DNA from 3 places in the Pseudomonas vranovensis genome. Region 1 is predicted to be linked to each of the others. Evidence: predicted binding sites of a transcription regulator. Region 1 holds the regulator's gene; each other region holds the start of a gene.
What was found. Region 1 encodes FliA, which starts transcription of late flagellar genes. Its sites were predicted from a motif close to CTAAAGTTTNNNNNNNNNNNGCCGNTAA; they were not measured.
Positions count from the first base shown of each region.

Region 1 (4,401 bases):
TGACCCGGCCCTGCGCATGCAGCTTGAAACCCTTGCCGGACGCGGCATTGCGGCCAAGAATTACCTGGTGCTGGCGACGACCAGCCAGAAGCAGGTGCTCACTGCCGCCTATCACAGCTACAAGCGCTGTGGGCTGGCCGGGTGCATCCTGACCAAGCTTGATGAAACGGCCAGCCTCGGCGAAGTCCTGAGCCTGGCCATCAGTCATGAATTGCCAGTGGCCTATCTAACCGATGGGCCGCGCATTCCTGACGATCTGCACTTGCCGCGTCGCCACCAGCTGGTGAGCCGTGCGGTCAGCGTGCAGATGCAGGAGGAGCCCAGCGAAGAGGCGATGGCCGATATGTTCGCTGATCTCTACCACAGCCACGGCAAGCGTGTTGGCTGAGGTGATTGTGAAGACGTTGCAAAGTATCTGCATTGATGGTCTGCCATGCATTTTTCAGGTGTTGAAAGCGCAGCCGGCTATGTGGCCTCGGTCTAAGCAAGACAAGGTATTGAACAAACATGGGTAGCATGCATCCCGTACAGGTAATCGCCGTAACAGGCGGTAAAGGTGGCGTCGGCAAGACCAATGTGTCGGTGAACCTGTCGTTGGCGTTGGCAGAGCTTGGCCGTCGGGTCATGCTGCTGGACGCCGACCTGGGCCTGGCCAATGTCGACGTCCTGCTGGGGCTTACTCCCAAGCGGACCCTGGCTGACGTCATCGAAGGCCGCTGTGAATTGCGCGACGTGCTGTTGCAGGGGCCGGGCGGTGTGCGCATCGTACCGGCCGCCTCTGGCACACAGAGCATGGTGCACCTGGCACCGGCACAGCACGCAGGCCTGATCCAGGCGTTCAGCGAACTGGGTGACAACCTCGATGTGTTGGTGATCGACACCGCTGCGGGTATCGGTGACTCGGTGGTCAGTTTTGTCCGCGCCGCGCAGGAAGTGCTGCTGGTGGTGTGCGACGAGCCGACCTCGATCACCGACGCCTACGCGCTGATCAAGCTGCTCAATCGCGATTACGGCATGAACCGTTTCCGCGTGCTGGCCAATATGGCGCAGAGTCCGCAGGAAGGTCGCAACCTGTTCGCCAAGTTGACCAAGGTCACGGATCGCTTCCTGGACGTGGCCCTACAATACGTCGGCGCCGTTCCGTACGACGAATGCGTGCGCAAGGCGGTGCAAAAGCAGCGTGCGGTCTATGAAGCCTTCCCGCGTTCCAAGTGCGCGCTGGCATTCAAGGCCATTGCCCAGAAAGTCGACACCTGGCCGTTGCCGGCCAACCCGCGGGGTCACCTGGAGTTTTTCGTCGAGCGCCTGGTGCAGCCGACGAGCGCGGGCCCTGTGCTATGAGCGCCAGCGGATATCGGATGTACAGCAAGGCATCGCGAGATGCCCAGTATGAGTTGATCGAGCGTTATGCGCCGTTGGTCAAGCGCATCGCCTATCACCTGCTGGCGCGTCTGCCGGCCAGTGTGCAGGTGGAGGATCTGATCCAGGCCGGCATGATCGGCCTGCTCGAGGTGTCCAACAAGTACGACGCCAGTAAGGGTGCCAGTTTCGAGACCTACGCCGGCATCCGAATCCGCGGCGCAATGTTGGACGAAGTGCGTAAAGGGGACTGGGCGCCACGTTCGGTTCACCGCAACACCCGTATGGTCAGCGACGCGATTCGCGCAATTGAAGCAAAAACCGGTCGTGACGCTAAAGATCACGAGGTTGCTGCCGAACTTCAATTGAGTCTCGATGATTACTACGGGATCTTGAATGACACCCTGGGCAGTCGCCTGTTCAGTTTCGACGACCTGTTGCAGGACGGCGAACACGAAGGCCTGCACGAGGATGGCGCCAGTGCCCAGCTCGAGCCGTCGCGCGACCTGGAAGACGAGCGTTTCCAGGCAGCCTTGGCCGACGCCATCGCCAACCTGCCGGAACGTGAGCGTCTGGTCCTGGCCCTGTACTACGACGAAGAGCTGAACCTCAAGGAAATCGGTGAGGTCCTGGGGGTCAGCGAGTCACGTGTCAGCCAGTTGCACAGCCAGTGTGCAGCGCGTTTGCGCAGTCGCCTGGGAGAATGGCGAGCGCGTTGAACGCAGGTTCAATGCAGTCGCGAAATGTAGTGCCCGAATTGATTGAATGCGCGTTCTGCGCTGAGCGCGTTAAAGACTGCTTGGAGGTCTAATTGAACAAAGACATGAAAATCCTCATCGTCGACGATTTCTCGACGATGCGGCGGATCATCAAGAACCTGCTGCGTGACCTGGGCTTCACCAACACCCAGGAAGCTGACGACGGCAACACCGCATTGCCGATGCTCGAAAGCGGCCATTTCGACTTTCTCGTGACCGACTGGAACATGCCTGGCATGTCCGGCATCGACCTGCTGCGCAAAGTGCGCGCCGACGAGCGCCTCAAGCACCTGCCGGTGCTGATGGTCACCGCCGAGGCCAAGCGCGAGCAGATCATCGAAGCGGCCCAGGCCGGCGTCAACGGCTATGTGGTCAAGCCTTTCACGGCCCAGGTGCTGAAAGAAAAGATCGAGAAGATCTTCGAGCGCGTCAACAGCTGAAGACACGCCACGGGGGCGCTATGGAGCAAACACAAACATCCTTGGGCGAGTTCGAGTCCACGCTCAAGAAGCACGCCCAGGAGCTGGTCGACAGCCTCGAGCGAGGCAAGTTCGGCGACGCGGTACAACTGATCCATCAGCTGAACCAGACCCGTGACCGTGGCCTGTACCAGGAAGTCGGCAAGCTTACGCGCGAGCTGCACAGTGCGATCGTCAGCTTTCAGATCGACCCGCACATGCCGCAGGCCGAAGAAGTGTCGCAGATCACCGACGCGACCGAGCGCCTGTCCTACGTGGTCAAGCTGACCGAAGGCGCGGCCAACCGCACCATGGACCTGGTCGAAGCGAGTACCCCGGTACTCAATGAGCTGGGCGAAGAGGCGAGGGCGCTGAGCGTTGACTGGCAGCGCTTCATGCGTCGCGAAGTGGCGGCACCGGAGTTTCGTGAGCTGGCCAAGCGCGTCGACAGTTTCCTGACGCGCAGCGCCGAGGGCAACCGCAAGGTCGCCGGGCACCTCAACGACATTCTGCTGGCTCAGGACTACCAAGACCTGACCGGCCAGGTGATCAAGCGCGTTACTGCGCTGGTCACCGAAGTAGAAAGCAATCTGCTCAAGCTCGTGCTGATGGCCAGTCAGGTCGACCGCTTTGCCGGTATCGAACATGACCACCAGCAGCTGCGTGCTGAAAAAGATCAAGAAAAACATCCGGCCCGGGGTGAAGGTCCGCAGATTCATGCCGATAAACGTGAAGACGTTGTGTCCGGTCAGGACGATGTCGATGATCTGCTGTCCAGCCTGGGTTTTTAGGGAGCACGTTTAATGAGCTTCGGCGCCGATGAAGAAATCCTTCAGGATTTTCTGGTAGAAGCCGGCGAGATTCTTGAGCAACTGTCCGAGCAACTGGTCGAGCTGGAAAGCCGTCCGGATGATGCCGACCTGCTCAATGCGATCTTTCGCGGTTTTCACACTGTAAAAGGGGGCGCCGGCTTCCTCCAGCTCAACGAGCTGGTGGAGTGCTGCCACATCGCCGAAAACGTTTTCGACATCCTGCGCAAGGGTGAGCGGCGCGTCGATGCCGAGCTGATGGACGTGGTCCTGGAAGCCCTGGATACCGTCAACAGCATGTTCGGCCAAGTGCGTGAGCGCACCGATGTCACCCCGGCCACGCCTGAGCTGCTGGCGGCCTTGTCGCGCCTGGCCGAGCCGGCTGGCGCCGAGCAGGCACCGGCGTCGGCACCAGAGCCGGCGCCAGAAGCCCCGGTTGCTGCCGAAGCGGACATTACCGATACCGAGTTCGAACAACTGCTCGACTCGCTCAATGCCGTCAAGGCCGAGGCTGAAGCCCAGGCCCAGGCACCCGACGCCGCCAGCGATGAAATTACCGATGCCGAGTTCGAGTCGTTGCTCGACCAGTTGCACGGCAAAGGCCAGTTCGCCCCCGACAGCCTTGCGGCGCCCGCGGTGGCGGAACCGGTAGCGGCCCAGGGTGCCAGCGACGAAATCACCGATGACGAATTCGAAGCGTTGCTTGACCAATTGCATGGCAAGGGCACCTTTGCCGTCGATGCGTTGCCTGCTGCTGCGGCCCAGGCGTCTGCGCCGACATCCGAGCCAGCCGGCGATCACATCAGCGAACACGAATTCGAAGCCCTGCTCGATGAACTGCACGGCAAGGGCAAGTTCACCCCCGACAGCGTGGCCCCGGCCGCGTCGCCAACCGCGGCGGTAGCGGCCAAGCCTGCACCGGCCCCGACCCCGGTGGCGGCTGCCAAACCAACGGCCCCGGCTGCGCCTGCCAAGGCTGCCGCACCCGCACCGGCCCGACAGCCGTCGCCCACTGCC
Region 1 is NZ_CP159259.1:3,267,276-3,271,676, reverse strand. Features, by position in the region: gene flhF (flagellar biosynthesis protein FlhF) at 1-388, shown strand, start outside; gene fleN (flagellar synthesis regulator FleN) at 508-1,341, shown strand; gene fliA (RNA polymerase sigma factor FliA) at 1,338-2,078, shown strand; gene ABVN19_RS15205 (chemotaxis response regulator CheY) at 2,183-2,557, shown strand; gene ABVN19_RS15200 (protein phosphatase CheZ) at 2,578-3,366, shown strand; gene ABVN19_RS15195 (chemotaxis protein CheA) at 3,379-4,401, shown strand, end outside.

Region 2 (4,401 bases), 330 kb from region 1:
GGGGCTGTTGAGGAAGCGGCCTTTTGCCGGGGCTTCCGGGTCGCTGAAAACCTTGGCATAGCGTTTGAGGTCGGTGACTGACCTGAGGTCCGGGGCCAGCGCTTCGATCCCGCGCCCGGCATCGCCCTTGATCACGTATTCGGGTACATACCAGCCTTCATCGGCGTTCTTCACCGTGTCACCGAGGGCGAACACCTGGCCGGCCTGCTCGGCCCTTATCCAGGCCGGGCTGCGGCCGGCCCATTCTTCGCCGATGACCTGAATGTCGTTGCGGGCCAGGGCCACCTCCATGCTGACGGTGCTGCCGGGCAGGGTGTCGGTGGAATAGCCGTAACCTTTCTCGACGATCAGGCGCAGGATTTCGGTGGTCAGGCTCCCGCTTTCCCAGGTGATGTCACCGAACAGGATGGGTTTGGAGGTGTTGGCGGCATGGCTTGGGCTGATCAGGCCCAGGGTCAGCAGTACGCTGCCCACCAGGGAGATAAGTCGATTCATCGTGCCTCGCTCGCAGGGCAATGGAGTCTGGCAAGTGTAGTCGCTGCCGCCAGGCTGCGATCGGGCGTGAAACGGCCGTCATTCAGGCCCGTCGAGGTGACTGGATGACGACTGCTGAGGGGTCGATCGCAGCCTGGCGGCAGCGGCTGCCACGCGCTTACACGCGGAACTGGTCCATCAACCCCTGCTGCTGGTTGGCCAGGCTGTTGAGCGACTGGCTGACCCGCGCCGATTCGTTGGCCTGTTCCGACAGCGACTCGGTCACATCGCGAATGGTCGCGACGTTGTTGTTGATTTCCTCGGCCACAGCACTCTGCTCCTCGGCGGCGCTGGCGATCTGCAGGTTCATGTCGTTGATCACGGTAACGGCATCACCAATCTGCTGCAGGGCGGTAACCGCCTGGCCCACTTGCTCGACACTGCCCTGGGCCTGGCGATGGCTGCTGTCCATCGCACCGACCACGTCGCGGGTGCCCGCTTGCAGTTCTTCGATCACCTGGCGGGTTTCTTCCACCGACTCCTGGGTACGGCGGGCCAGGTTGCGTACCTCATCGGCGACCACGGCAAAACCGCGGCCCGCTTCACCGGCGCGAGCGGCTTCGATGGCTGCGTTGAGGGCCAGGAGGTTGGTCTGTTCGGCGATGGAGCGGATCACCTCCAGCACCGAGCCGATTTTCTCGCTGTTCTCGGCCAGGCCTTCTACCTGGCTCATGGCCGTGCTCATGTCGGCGGCCAGGGTGTCGATGCTGGTAGTGGTGCGGTCGATCACCGCCAGGCCCTGGCGCGTGGCCTGGTCGGCATCGCGGGCTGCCTGCGCTGCTTGCGCGGCGCTGCGGGCGACATCCTGGGCAGTGGCGCTCATTTCATGGGAAGCGGTAGCCACCTGGTCGACCTGGCGGTACTGCTGCTCCATGCCGGCGCTGGTCTGGGTGGCAATTGCCGAGGATTGGTCGGCGGTGTCGCGCGCCGCCTGCACCGAGCGTTTGACCTCGGCAATGGTCGGCTGCAGTTTGTCCAGGAAGCGGTTGAACCAGCCAGCCAACTCGCCCAGTTCATCGCGTTTGTCGTAGTGCAGGCGACGGGTCAGGTCGCCTTCGCCGCTGGCGATGTCCTTGAGCATGTCAGCCACACCGAGGATCGGCCGGGTCACGCCACGGGCCATCAGCCAGATCAGCAGCAGGCCGACGACGGCCGCCAGTCCACCCAGGCCCAGTTCGATCAGCATGCCGCTGGTGTTGCTCCGGTCGAGCTCTTGCTTGAGTGCTTCGGCCGGACCGGTCAGGGCACTCTCCGGTACATCGAGCAACACGCCCCAGGCCTTGCCGCCGGGAATTGGGGCAAAGGAAGCCAGCACTTTGAGGCGCTGCTCATGGTGGATGCTGTGCAGTGGAATGCTGTCGGCCAGCAGGCGTACCAGCTCGGCGCCTTTGTCGCGGTCTACCTGGTCAAAGCGCTGGGCCAGTTTGCCGGCATCCGGGCTGTAGCCCGCCAGCAGGCCCGCCGGGCTCAAAATGCTGACGTGTGTCTGGCCCTGGTACAGGTTGCGGCTGGCCTGTTGGCTCATGGCCTGAAGGCTGTTGAGGTTGATGTCGATGGACAGGGTGGCGACGACCTTGTCGGCCACCATCAGCGGGAACACGATACTGGTCATCAGTACCTGCTGGCCGTCGATCGCGTAGAAGTAGGGCTCGATCACGCACGTCTTGCGCGTGGTGCGCGGGCACACCGACCAGAAGTTGGCGGGCTCGCCGCTGGGGCCGATGCTGGTATCGGCAAGGTCATGCTCGGGCAGGGCCATGGAGGTGAGCTGGCCCGGGGTCGGTTGCGACCAGTACAGGGCAAAGCGGCCTTTTTCGTTACTGCCCAGTTCCTCTTGATTGGCGAACAGTTCGTCCTTGTTGTCCAAGGCATTGGGCTCGAATACCAGTGACAGGCCGAGCAAGTCAGGATTGGCCTGCAAGGCTGCGCGTACCTGGCGGGTCAAATCTTCGCGCAGGTCGAAGGCGTCGAGAAAACGCTTCTCGGCCTGTTCACGCAAGAACAGTACCTGCCGGGAAAAGCCGGCACCGTACTGGTAGGCATCCATGAATTGGCGGCGGATGTTCAGGGCCTGGACTTCGCCCTGGGATTCGATGCGTCCCTGGGCCGCTTCGGTCAGCATGTGCATGCTGCTGGCCTTCACCAGTTCCGAGCTGTGCTCCATGCGGTACAGCGAAAGGCCCACCAGCAGTGTGACAATGCTGGCCAGGCACAAGCCCGCCAACAGGGTGATCTTCCACTGAATGGACAGTTGTCTGAAAGGCATGGCGAAGTCCCTTGATTCTGAAAGTCTGAGGCTGCGGAGGTTATCGGCCGGATATCCCGCTTCTTTATTCAAACGTTCAATTCAATTGCGTCGTTTTCGTTCACCCAGACGACACCCGTCCAACGCTTGACTTTGACAAGCGCGAGGGGGTGCTTCAGAGTGTGCGCCCTCCATAAAAAATACCCGTCGTTCGGCCACTGCCCCGAGCAGTCTGTTGCCGAATCGGTCGCTTTTTGTCTGGTTTCTAGAGGTCACAGGAATGAATGCAGTAATTGCCGCGGTCGGCATCATGCTGATATTGAGTCTGTCCCGCGTGCATGTGGTGATCGCCCTGATCGTCGGCGCGCTGGCCGGTGGGCTGGTGGGTGGCCTGGGTATCGAAGGTACGCTCAAGGCGTTCAATGGCGGCCTGGGCGGCGGTGCCACCGTGGCGTTGTCCTATGCCTTGCTCGGGGCGTTTGCCGTGGCCATTGCCAAGTCCGGCATGGCTCATGCCCTGGCCGATCGCATTCTGACAATGGTCGACCGCCAGGGGCACGACTCGACCGCCAAGGTCAAATGGCTGCTGATCGGCCTGTTGCTGGTGGTGGCGATTTCGTCGCAGAACATCCTGCCGATCCACATCGCCTTCATTCCGCTGCTGGTGCCGCCACTGCTATATGTGCTGACCAAGCTGCAGCTGGACCGACGCCTGATTGCCTGCGTCATGACCTTCGGCCTGATCACCCCGTACATGTTCCTGCCAGTGGGCTTTGGCAACATCTTCCTCAATGAAATCCTGCTGGCCAACGTCAGCCGCAGCGGGGTGGATGTCAGCGGCGTCAATGTTACCCATGCCATGGCGATCCCGGCGGCGGGGATGCTCTTCGGCCTGCTGGTGGCGGTGCTGTTCAGCTACCGGAAAAAACGCGTCTACGATCTTGAGAAAATCGAGAAGGTCGAGCAGGTGTCGGTGCGCTACAACCCGCTGACCTTGCTGGTGGCCGGCGTGGCCATTGCCGCGGCGTTCGTCATTCAGCTGTGGCTGGACTCGATGATCATCGGTGCCATGGCGGGCTTCCTGATTTTCTCGGTGTCGGGGATCGTGCGCTGGAAAGAAACCGACGACCTGTTCACCGAAGGCATGAAGATGATGGCCATGATCGGCTTCATCATGATTGCGGCCTCAGGCTTTGCCGAAGTGATGAAGGCCACCGGTGAGGTCAAGAGCCTGGTCGAGGCTTCGGCTGCGTGGATCAACCACAGCAAGGGCGTTGGCGCACTGCTGATGCTGCTGGTGGGTTTGTTGGTGACCATGGGCATCGGTTCGTCGTTCTCTACCGTACCGATCCTGGCCGCGATCTTCGTGCCGCTGTGCGTGCAACTGGGCTTCGACCCGGTGGCCACCGTGTGTATCGTCGGTACCGCGGGCGCCCTGGGGGATGCCGGCTTCGCCGGCCTCGGACTCGACCCTCGGTCCGACCTCGGGCCTGAACGTCGACGGCCAGCATCACCACATCTGGGACACCGTGGTACCGACCTTCATCCACTACAACCTGCCGTTGCTGGCGTTCGGTTGGCTGGCGGCAATGATGCTCTAGGGGAAAAGCGGGGTTGGGCGC
Region 2 is NZ_CP159259.1:2,938,761-2,943,161, reverse strand. Features, by position in the region: gene ABVN19_RS13530 (ABC transporter substrate-binding protein) at 1-495, opposite strand, end outside; gene ABVN19_RS13525 (methyl-accepting chemotaxis protein) at 653-2,800, opposite strand; partial or broken gene ABVN19_RS13520 (Na+/H+ antiporter family protein) at 3,060-4,380, shown strand.
Region 2: ABVN19_RS13525 (methyl-accepting chemotaxis protein) is a predicted target of FliA. The motif match lies at 2,841-2,868, and genes of this name have one in related genera.

Region 3 (4,401 bases), 690 kb from region 1:
GCGCTTGGCGGTTTCGTCCAGGTCTTGCTTGGCCTTGCCCAGGGCGCCATGCCAGTAGATCGGCCAGGTGATTTCGGTACCGATGTAGCTGAAGGCCACGGTGCGCGCCTGGGGTGCCAACACGCCGGCAGTGTCCAGGGCGTCGATCCACAGCTGCCAGTCCTGGCCGCCCATCACGGTCACGGTATCGGCGATTTCCTGCTCGGTGGCAGGCTCGATGGATGCTTCGATGATGGTGTCTTTGTTGGTGTCGATAGCAGTCGACTTGTACGGCTGGCCGATTGGCTTCAAGGCCGAACGCACCAGCTCACCGGTTTGCGGCAGCTTGCGCACAGGCGATGCCAGCGAGTAGACCACCAGGTCGACCTGGCCGCCCATTTCGTTCTTGATCAGTTCGATCACTTTGGCACGAGCTTCATCGGAGAAGGCATCACCGTTGATCGACTTGCTGTACAGGCCTTCGGCCTTGGCGAATTTGTCGAAAGCGGCGGCATTGTACCAGCCGGCGGTGCCTGGCTTGGTCTCGGTGCCCGGCTTCTCGAAAAACACGCCCAGGGTATCGGCGCCAAAACCGAAGGCTGCGGTGATGCGGGCCGCCAGGCCGTAGCCGCTGGATGCACCGATGACCAGGACCTTCTTCGGACCATCCTTGCGCACGCCCTGCTTGCGGGTGGCTTCGATCTGATCACGTACATTTAGCTCGCAACCGGTCGGGTGCGTAGTGGTGCAGATAAAACCGCGAACTTTAGGATGGATGATGGCCAATGTCTGTACCTCGTCAGTGAATTTGCTGAGGGAGCCGAATCGCGGGGACTCGAGGTTCCGTTGCTGTGAGGGTGAGACTACACCCGCGGCGTTGCCGACACATCCGGCTCCCTGGAATCCCTCAGGGCGCTACTTTGTCACAGCGTGGAAAAGTTCAGCAACATCACTCAGACCCTGAATGCACCGATCAAGCGCTTGAGCTCCATCACCTGGGCCGACAACTGACGGCTGGCGTCCTCGGTCTGGTGCGCCCCCTGGGTGGTGTGTTCCGCCGCCCGGTTGATCTCGACGATGTTCTGGTCGATGTCCTGGGCCACTGCCGTCTGTTGTTCCACCGCAGCGGCAATCTGCTGGTTCTGGTCGACGATGCTGCCCACCGCTGCGAGTATGTTCTCCAGCGCCTGTTGCACCTGTTGCGACTGCCCGACCGTACCGGCCGCCACCTGATGGCTGGCGTCCATCGCCTTGACCGCCGCACCGACGCCGCCGTGCAGCCGCGAGATCATCTGCTCGATTTCCTCGGTCGACTGCTGGGTACGCTTGGCCAGGGTGCGAACCTCGTCGGCCACCACCGCAAATCCACGTCCCTGTTCTCCCGCCCGGGCTGCCTCGATGGCAGCATTGAGGGCCAGCAAGTTGGTCTGCTCGGCAATGCTCTTGATCACTTCCAGCACCCGGCTGATCGCCTGGCTGTCACCGGCCAACTGGTGGATGACCGCCACCGACTGGTCGATTTCCCCTGCCAGCCGGGCAATATTGCCCTGCTGAGACTCCACCAGGCCGCGCCCGCTGACCGTCTCCTGGTTGACGCTGTGGGCGCTGTTGACCGCCGCTGCAGCGCTGCGCGCCACTTCCTGGGCAGTGGCCGACATCTGGTTCATGGCCGTGGTCACTTGCTCGATCTGCCCGCGCTGACCGCTGACCGCCTGGTTACTGCGCGCCGACACCGCATGCACTTGTTCAGCCTGGCGCTCGACTTCAACCACGGTGTGGCCGACCTGCTCGATCAAGTCATGAATGCGCTGCACGGTGCCATTGAACACTTGCCCCAGCTCCCCCAGCTCGTCGCGACTGCTGAGCTGGAAATTAACCGTCATGTCGCCCGCGGCCACCTTGTCCATTACCGCACCGAGGGACTTGAGCGTATGGCGGGTCGAGGCATAAAAGCCGCCGTAGAGGTAGACGATCAACAAGAACACGCCGGCCAGCGCCGACACCAGCACGATCATGTGCAGGCGGTGCTCGGCCAGACGCTGCTGCAATAACTGGTCGAGGAATTCGCCAGTCGCCGTGTTCAACGCGTAGGTCTGTGCCATCAGGTCGCTGACTTGCTGGTAGAACGCCGGCCAAGGAGCATCCAGGGTATCGGCAACCACTACCTGTTCCTCGAACAACTCGCCGGCTTGCTTGAGCGATGCCTGGCTGCGCTGGGCCAGGGTGCTCAGCTTGGCATGGGCACCGGGCTCGGTGGCCAGGGCGTCCTGGAGTTTCAGGGCATAGTCGGCGCCCAGTTTATCCAGGCGCTGCAGCAAGTCTTCAAAACGGGTACTGACCGCCGAATTGAGAAAGCCCTGCCCCAGTGAGTACGCGCCCATGGCTCGACCTTCGCCCAACACCTGGGTCACTTCCGGGGTGACCGTGGTCATCAGCTCGCTGAGTTGGCGAATGGCAGAGTCGCTGTCCTGGTTCAGCCCGGCCTGGCTGGCAATCATCTTGCTCAGCACCTGGGCCTGGCCCAGCAACTTGTCCAGCATGGCGACCTTGCTTTGCAGCGACGACTCCGCCTGGGCAGCCTTCAACTGGGCAAGCATCTCGTCGCGCCTGGCGTGAAGATCCCGGGCCTGGTCCTCGTCGGCGATAACGGCCGAAAGCCCTGATAAGCGGCTCATCACCTGTTGTTCGAGACTGGCGATCTGCGTTTCGACATTTTCGGCCTTGCCCGACTGCCCGAGCACCGCATTAATCTGCACCAGGTTGCCCAGGGTTTCCAGGTTGCCGCGCAAGGCCAGGCTGCTGCCTAGCAACTCAAGGCTCTGCAGCTCGACCTGGGTGGCGTGGAACTGTCGGTAGGAGTCACGGACCAGGTAATAGTTGGTCACCAGCATGGGCAGGAAAAACAGAATACTGATCAGGCTGAACTTCATCCCGAAGCTCAGCCGATTCATCAGCGCGATGGCCGGATACAACAGGCTCTTCAAGGGTGTACCCTCCGATTCTTATTGTTTTTGCGCACACAATGGCACTAGGCCACCGATGGTCTTCGCCGGCACCTGTATAACGTATATCGGAAGGGGGTTTTGTAACTTAAGGTAAACCGTCAGCGGGGCGGACCAATGGCCGCCCCGCGCAATGCCTCAGCCCAGTACGGTCCACAGGGCAAAACAGGCATACCAGAGCACCGCCGAGCGCAGCAGCAGCTCCCACAGCGAGTCCAGCCCGACCAGGCCCTCGGGGCCTGCCGCCGCGCTGGCGGGCATCTCCCCCGCCACTTGGCCTACCGTAGCAATCAAGCGAGCGGCGGTGATGTTCCAGTTGAGCAGTTCATGCAGCATCACCCGACTCACGGCCAAAAAGTTGCCCACCAGGGCGAAGCTCACGCCCAGCACTCGCACCGGTGCCCAGTCGAAGGCATGGCGCAATTGCTGGGCACGTTCCTGCAGTGCCGGGTGACGGGCATGTTCGGCTGTCAGGGCCAGCAGGCGATAGGCCAGCGCAGCGGCGGGCCCCAGCAGCACATACCAGAAAATAACCGCAAAAAAGCTCTGGTAGGCCTGCCACAACAGATGCCCCTGGACCCGTTCGAGCAAGGATTGCGCGCTATCGCCGGTCACACCCAGGTCGCGTTCGGCCACATGCACTGCCGCCTGTTCGTCACCGCGCCGCCAGGCATCGCGAAACGGTCCCAGGGAAGCCTTCACATCGCCACGCCCCAGGCTGTAGATCAGCACCAGCAAATGCACCGGCAGCGCCAGCAACCCGTAGGCCACCGGTTCAAGTACGTGCGTGAGCAGGGCCAGCAACGCGACCGGCAGCAGCACCAGGATCGCCAATACCCACCAGGGGTGGCTTTTGCCGTTGCGCTCCAGGCGAGCCAGTTCGCTGCGAAAGAAACCATCACGCTGCAGTCGCTGGCGCAGGGCCGAGAACTTCTCGAACCAGAGCACCAGTAACAACACCAGAAAAGTCATGATCTGTCCTCGTTATCCTTGAGGGCCGCACGGTAGCGCGGCCAGTCGAATGCCTGGCCAGGGTCGGTCTTGCGTCCCGGGGCAATGTCGCTGTGGCCTTGAATCCGCTGGTCGTCAATAGCGGGCCAGGCCGCCCGGATCTGCCGGGTCAGCCGTTCAAGCGCCTGGTATTGGGCATCGGTAAAGGGCAACTCGTCGGTGCCTTCAAGCTCTATACCGATGGAGAAGTCGTTGCACCCCTCACGCCCATCGAAGCACGAGACCCCGGCATGCCAGGCACGGTCCAGGCAGGAGACAAACTGAGTGACCTTGCCGTCACGCTCGATCAAGAAGTGCGCCGACACTCGCAGGTCCTTGATGCCATCGAAGTAGGGATGCTCGTTGGGGTCCAGGCGGTTCTGGAAGAACGCCTGGACCTTGCCGGTGGCGAACTGCGCAGGCGGCAGGC
Region 3 is NZ_CP159259.1:3,957,815-3,962,215, forward strand. Features, by position in the region: gene fabV (enoyl-ACP reductase FabV) at 1-765, opposite strand, end outside; gene ABVN19_RS18500 (methyl-accepting chemotaxis protein) at 933-2,963, opposite strand; gene ampE (regulatory signaling modulator protein AmpE) at 3,120-3,953, opposite strand; gene ampD (1,6-anhydro-N-acetylmuramyl-L-alanine amidase AmpD) at 3,950-4,401, opposite strand, start outside.
Region 3: ABVN19_RS18500 (methyl-accepting chemotaxis protein) is a predicted target of FliA. The motif match lies at 3,047-3,074, and genes of this name have one in related genera.